Regions from separate parts of the Mycobacterium sp. G7A2 genome, predicted to be linked through region 1. Evidence: riboswitches for the same ligand, from Rfam matches in the RefSeq annotation. Region 1 holds a riboswitch; the other holds the start of a gene.
What was found. Region 1 has a riboswitch for cobalamin ahead of ACEWX3_RS02865 (energy-coupling factor ABC transporter permease). Riboswitches for the same ligand answer to the same signal wherever they lie in the genome.
Positions count from the first base shown of each region.

Region 2: another riboswitch for cobalamin. It lies ahead of ACEWX3_RS24005 (ABC transporter substrate-binding protein); the one in region 1 lies ahead of ACEWX3_RS02865 (energy-coupling factor ABC transporter permease).

Region 1 covers NZ_CP169251.1:591,963-595,358, reverse strand. The annotation lists gene mhuD (mycobilin-forming heme oxygenase MhuD) at 1-171, shown strand, start outside; gene ACEWX3_RS02870 (serine hydrolase) at 146-1,504, shown strand; cobalamin riboswitch at 1,538-1,739, shown strand; gene ACEWX3_RS02865 (energy-coupling factor ABC transporter permease) at 1,778-2,503, shown strand; gene ACEWX3_RS02860 (energy-coupling factor ABC transporter substrate-binding protein) at 2,500-2,868, shown strand; gene ACEWX3_RS02855 (energy-coupling factor transporter transmembrane protein EcfT) at 2,878-3,396, shown strand, end outside.
Region 2 covers NZ_CP169251.1:5,054,971-5,058,366, forward strand. The annotation lists gene ACEWX3_RS24000 (FecCD family ABC transporter permease) at 1-671, opposite strand, end outside; gene ACEWX3_RS24005 (ABC transporter substrate-binding protein) at 668-1,690, opposite strand; cobalamin riboswitch at 1,733-1,855, opposite strand; gene ACEWX3_RS24010 (TIGR03617 family F420-dependent LLM class oxidoreductase) at 1,969-2,997, shown strand; gene ACEWX3_RS24015 (TetR/AcrR family transcriptional regulator) at 3,052-3,396, opposite strand, start outside.

The DNA of each region.
Region 1 (3,396 bases):
CGCTACTTCGTCGTCACCCAGTGGGAGTCCGAGGAAGCTTTCCAGGCCTGGGCGACCGGGCCGGCCATCGAAGCGCACGCCGGCGAGCGGGCCAACCCCGTCGCCAAAGGTGCATCGCTGCTGGAGTTCGAGGTTGTGCTCGACGTTGCAGGGACTGACACCTCGGCGTGACGCGGCCGGGGTCCGGCGCCGGGCGAGGCTGACGATCGCGCTCGCCCTCGTCGCCGCCCTGGCCTGCGCGTGCGCCGGCCCCCGACCGGCTCCTGCCGACGGCAGCTACGGCGCACCCATCCAGATCAACACTCCGCAGGGTCTGCGCGCCAAGCAGACCATGGACATGCTCAACAGCGACTGGCCGATCGGCGAGGTCGGCATCCGCACGCTGGCCGCTCCGGACATCGTCGAACACGTCGGCGTCACGCTCGACAGGATGTGGTGGGACCGACCGTTCACCGTCACCGACGTCGACATCGGCGCCGGCAACGCGACCCTCGACGTCGTCACGTCCTACGGGGTCGGTCAGACGATCACCCTGCGCACCGATGACGCCGGGATGGTCGACCGCTTCAACGTCACCCTGGTCCGGCCGCAGATCGACGACTGGGCCGACGTCGACGCCGAGCTGAGCAGCTCTGGAGCGCGGTACTCCTATCAGGTCGCCCGGGTCGACGACGGGCGCTGCACCAAGGTGGCGGGCACCAACACCGACATGTCGCTGCCGCTGGCATCGATCTTCAAGCTGTACGTGCTGCTCGCGGTCGCCGACGCGGTGAAAGCCGGCACGCTGGCCTGGTCGGATCAGCTGACCATCACCAAGGAAGCGAAGGCGGTCGGCTCCTCGGGCTTCGACAAGGCGCCGCCGGGAACTGAAGTGAGCGTGCGCGAGGCGGCGCAGCAGATGATCTCGGCGAGCGACAACATGGCCACCGATCTGTTGATCGGCCGGCTCGGGCCGGGCGCCATCGAGCGCGCACTGGTCGCCGCCGGGCACCACGACCCCACCAGCATGACGCCGTTCCCGACCATGCACGAGATGTTCTCGGTCGGCTGGGGCGAGCCCGACCTGCGCGACGAGTGGAAGAAGGCGTCACCGCAGGGACGCGCGCAGCTGCTGCAGCAGACCAACACGCGCCCGTACCAGCCCGACCCCGAACGCACCCACACCCCCGCCTCGGCCATCGGCGCCGAGTGGTACGCCAGCGCCGCCGACATCTGCCGGTTGCACGCCGCGCTGCAGAGCGCCGCTGTGGGAGCTGCGGCGCCCGTCAAGGACATCCTGTCGTTCGTGCCGGGCATCGACCTCGATCGCACGAAATGGCCCTACATCGGCGCGAAGGCCGGCAACCTACCCGGTGACCTGACCTTCAGCTGGTACGCCGTCGACCACACTGGTCAGGGCTGGGTGGTCAGCCTGCAGTCGAACTGGCCCGAATACCGCAGCCAGACCGCGGCCGCGTGGCTGCTGTCGATCGCCGAGCAGATGTTCGGCCTGATCGAAACCTAACCCGCCGGAGCGACCACGCCGACCGCGTGGAGGTTATGCTCCGTCTGCTGCGGTGTACGGGAACCCGGTGCAAGACCGGGGCGGCCCTCGCCACTGTGAACGGGAAGTCGGCGTCATGCATGCCACTGCTCGCGCGTCGCGCGGGTGGGAAGGCGGACTCCGGCGTTTCGGCTCTCCCCCGGGAGATCCGACGGACCCGTGAGCCAGGAGACCGACCACAGCACCGATATCGATGCCCACGAGGTGCTGGGCGGAAAGGCACATCCGACAAAAATGCATATCGCAGAGGGGTTTCTGCCCCCGGCCCACGCGGTGGCCTGGACCATCGCGGCGGCTCCCTTCGTCGTCCACGGCGCCATGCAGGTCGTCGCCACCGTCAAGCGCCAACCGTCGGCGGGTCCGCTGCTGGCCGCGGTCGGAGCGTTCTCGTTCGTCATGTCGGCCATCAAGCTTCCGTCCGTGACGGGTTCGAGTTCACACCCCACCGGTACCGGGCTCGGCACTGCCATATTCCGGCCGCCGGTGATGGCGTTCCTGGGCACCATCGTGCTGTTGTTCCAGGCTCTGCTGCTCGCGCACGGTGGCATCACCACCCTGGGCGCCAACGCGTTCTCCATGGCGATCGCCGGCCCCTGGGCGGGCTTCGCGGTGTTCTTCGCAGTGCGCAAGGCCGGGGTCGGACTGCTGCCGGCGGTATTCGCACTGGCCTTCGTCGCGGACCTCTTCACCTACATCGTCACCAGTTTCCAGCTGGCGCTGGCATTCCCGTCCGCCGAGGGCGGCTTCGGGGAGAGCTTCGTGGAGTTCATGGGGGTCTTCGCGATCACCCAGGTCCCGCTGGCGATCGTCGAGGGTCTCATCACCGTCGTCGTGGTCCGCGTGCTCATGCAGGTCGCCTCGTCCGAGCTGCTCAACCTCGGGTTCCTCAAGAACAAGGACGTCCCGGCCGGTGCCGGCGAGGAGCCCCGCAGCAGCGAGCGCGAGGAGGTCCAGCGATGAGCTCACCCACCGTCAAATCCAGTTCCCGCTCGGTCTGGGTGCTGGCCATCGTGCTACTCACCGTTTCTGCCGCAATCGCCGTCGGCTCCCTGCTCTACGGCTACTCGCAGGACGCCGAAGCCGAGTTCGGCGGCGCCGACGGCCAGGCCGAAGAGGTCATCGCCGGTATCGACGAGAGTTACGAGCCGTGGTACGACGCCCTGGTCGGTGAGCTTCCCGGCGAGGTCGAGTCGGGGTTGTTCGCGCTGCAGGCCGGGCTCGGAGGCATCGTTCTCGGAGGTGCGGTCGGGTGGTACGCGGGCCGGCACCGGGGGCGCACGGAGGCGCTGCCCCCGGCTGACCGAGGAGCGCCCGGCGGCGCCTGAGTCGCCGCGATGAATCCCCTGGACCTCAGTGCGGCCCAGAACCGGTGGTCGAGCCACCCGGCCGCGGAGAAGCTCGTGCTGTACGGCGGGTTGCTGGTGTGCGCGATGGTGCTGCCACCGCGCACGGCCGCCCCGCTGGTACTTCTGGCGGTCGCCGTGGCAACGCTGGTGCTCGCCCGGGTTCGTCCGCGCCTGTTCGTCCTGGCGCTGATCGGCCCTGCCGTGTTCATCGCGCTAGGGTCGGTGCCGATCGCGGTGGGCCTGCGCGGGGGGCCGCATCTCGAGCCCGGAGGACTCGACCTCGCGGTCGACACGTCGCTGCGCGCGATCGCGGCCTCGTCGGCGACCATCGGGCTGGCGGTGACCACCCTGATGGCCGATCTGCTCGACCTGGCGCGCAGAGCCGGCGTGCCGGCCCCGCTGTGCCACGTCGCCGATCTGACGTACCGGCTCGTCGGTATCCTGATCAGCTCGGCGCGCGCGGCCCGGGAATCGGTGGCGCTGCGACTGGGACTACAGAGACCGCGG
Region 2 (3,396 bases), 1.4 Mb from region 1:
TCCATCGTCGGAGCCATCAGCAGGCAGCACACCAGTCCGAAGCCCACCACCGCCGCGCACAGCTGCACGTCCGTCCACGACGCGCCGGACAGCGAGCCGAGTAACCAGAACAGCACCCCGCGGGTCTGTTCGGCGTTGGCCGACGACAGCACCACGAACGACGTCAACGCCGAGAACAGTTGGGTGCCTGCGACACCGGCGAGGACGACGCGGTCGGTGCCGCCGCCGGCGAAGTACGCCAACGTCAGCACCAACCCGAATGACACCACCGCGCCCAGGAATGCGCCACCGGACAGCGTCAGCACTCCGCCGCCGACGCCGAGCACCGCGACCAGGACCGCGCCGGTCGACGCGCCGGAGGACACGCCGAGCACGAACGGATCCGCGAGGGGGTTGCGGAGCAGCGACTGCAGGATGGCGCCGCACAACGCCAACCCGGCACCGCACACCGCGGCCAGCACGGCCCGGGGCAGGCGCAGCTGCCACACGACGCCGTCCTGCAAAGGTGATACTCCGGAGGCCGGGCCGCCGAGGTGGTGGACGACGATGGCGTAGACGTCGGGCACCGAGATCGCTGCCGGGCCGATGGTGATGGCCGCGGCCGCGGAGAGCACCAACGCCACGCCGCTCAGACCCCACAGCAGGGGCAACAGTGACGACGTGCTTCTCACCGCGGGGACGCGAGCCCGAACGCACTGAGCCCGTCGGCGACCTTCTCGACGCCGTCGACGGTGCGGATCGACGGATTCAGGTCGGCACCGTTGACGACGATGTAGCGTTGTGCCCGGACTGCACTGAGCTGACTGGTGACCGGATTCGATTCCAGGAATTCGATTTTGGAATCCAGTGCGTCACCGTCGATGGTGCGACGGCTCAGGTCGGCCAGCACCAGCACGTCGGGGTCGCGGTCGGCGACCGTCTCCCAGCTGACCTGCGGCCATTCGTCGTGGGTGTCGTCGAAGACGTTGCGCAGCCCGGTCTCGGCGGCGATGATGCCCGGCGATCCGCAGCATCCGGCCATGTAGGGCGTGCGGATGTCGGAGAACCAGAACGCGGCGGTGACGCCGGAGTCGGCGGGGTGGACGGCGTCCAAACGCTGGTGCAGGCCGGCGACCAGGTCGTCACCGCGCTGTGGTACATCGAAAATCTTTGCCAGGTCGGTGATCTCCCGATAAATCAGATCCATGCTGAGCGGTTGCGTGCGCGCGCCGTCTTCACTGGTGACCACCTTGCCTTCGCAGTCGCTGGGTGCCAGATAGGTCGGGACGCCGAGCTGGTGGAACTGCTTGCGCTCGGCCACTCCGCCGGATCCGAGGGTGCCGACGAACGAGGCGGTGACCAGGTCGGGGTCGGCGCCGAGGACAGTCTCCAGCGAGGGTTTGTTGTCGGCCAGGCGCGGCACGGTCTCGTTGGCGGCGGCCAGGTCTGCCCGCACCGGGTCAGTCCACGTGGCGGTGCCGGTCATGCGGTCGGCCAGTCCCAGCGACAGCAGGATCTCGGTGGAACTCTGGTTCAGTGACACCGCCCGCTGCGGGGGTGACTCGACGACCACGTCGCGTCCGCAGTTCTGCACGGTGAGCGGGTATCCGGTGACACCGTGTTCCCCGGCCGCAGACGGTGGCGGGTCGGCGGCGCGTCCACAGCCGACGACGGTGAGCAGGAGGACCAACAGTGTGGCGAGGCAGCGCACGGCGCACTTCCTTCGGTGTCAGGCTCATTCGCGGAGCCACCCGGCGTGTGACGAGATCACCGGCGGTCGGACTCAGGCCGCGAGGCCCATACCGTTGCGCGTCAGTCCCGGATTCTCACCGGATTCCCGACGATCTCGTTGGGCACTGTAGCAATAGTCGACGGGTCGGTGGGCGGTCAGCCGGGACGAGCCGATGCGCTGGATCGTCACGGCGGCTCCTCGTTGTGGGGGTGTGCAAGTCCACTGTGCTGCCGCAGCGCCTGTCGTAGGGTTCGGCCATGCACGTCGACGTGATGACCACTCCCCAACCGCTGCGGCGTATCGGCGACCTGGCCCAACGGACGCAGGCCGCGCACTTCTCCGGGATGTTGTTCACCGAGACGGGTCGCACCGCCTACCTGAACGCGGCGGTGGCGGCGCAGGCGGCGCCGGGCTTGGAGTTGTCGACGGGTGTCGCGGTGGCGTTTCCGCGCAGCCCGTTCGTGACGGCCGCGGCGGCGTGGGAGCTGCAGGAGGCCACCGGCGGGAACTTCCGGCTCGGGCTGGGCACCCAGGTGCGCACGCATGTGGTGCGGCGCTACGGCGCGGAGTTCGAGCGCCCCGGCCCGCGGCTACGCGACTACGTGCAGGCGGTCAAGGCGTGCTTCGCGGCGTTCCGGACCGGCACGCTGGATCATCACGGGGACTTCTACAGCCTGGACTTCATCACCCCGCAGTGGAGCCCCGGACCGATCGACGCACCGGACCCGAAGGTCGACATCGCCGCGGTCAACCCGTGGATGTTGCGAATGGCCGGCGAGGTGGCCGACGGCATCCACGTGCACCCGCTGGGCGAGCCGGGCTACATCACACGCCACGTGCTACCGAATCGCGCTGAGGGAGCAGAGAAGTCGGGCCGTTCCGCGTCCGATGTGGCGGTGATCGTGCCGGTGATGACGATCGTCGGCGACACCGACGAAGAGCGTGACCGCGAGCGGGAGCTGGTGCGGGCCAGCATGAGCTTCTACGGCAGCACTCCGAACTACGCGTTCATCTGGGACGAGGCCGGGTTCGAGGGGACAACGGCGCGGATCCGGGAGAAGCAGAAGGCCGGTGACTACGCGGGCATGGCCGCACAGATCACCGACGAGCACATCGCGATGTTCGCCACCGAGTCGACGTGGGACGAGTTGGCCGATGCGCTGATCACCAAGTACGGCGGGGTGGCGGAGCGCATCGTGTTGTACAACGCGCTGGCCGATATGGACCGGTTCGAGCGTTACGGCGAGGTGGCGCAACGGATCACGGGGGCTTCACTCTCCGGGTGATTCACCGCGTGCCGCGCCGGTGATTCACTCAGGCCGCTCCGGTCAGTGAGCGCCCTATCCCGATTCCCGCGCGAGCACGTTCGCGAGACCGGCCAACGCGACGTCGACGACCGCGTCCAGTTTGGCCTGCGACGCTCCGGCGGCCGCGTCCACGGCCAGCCCTTTTCCGATCGTGACCGCGTATCCCGCCAGGGCATCGGTGTCGATACGGGAGGCATCCTCGGTCGCGGCCAGGGCGGTGGCGACGGCGTCCTCGATTCCGCCGCGGTAGTCGGCAAGCAGCTGCGGTATGCGGGTGTTGTTCGGCGCGCAGGAGAGTCCGCCCTGGATGGACAGACACCCCGGGGCGATCCCGGCACGCACGGCCACCGCGGTGTCCCGCAGATAGGACTCGATGAC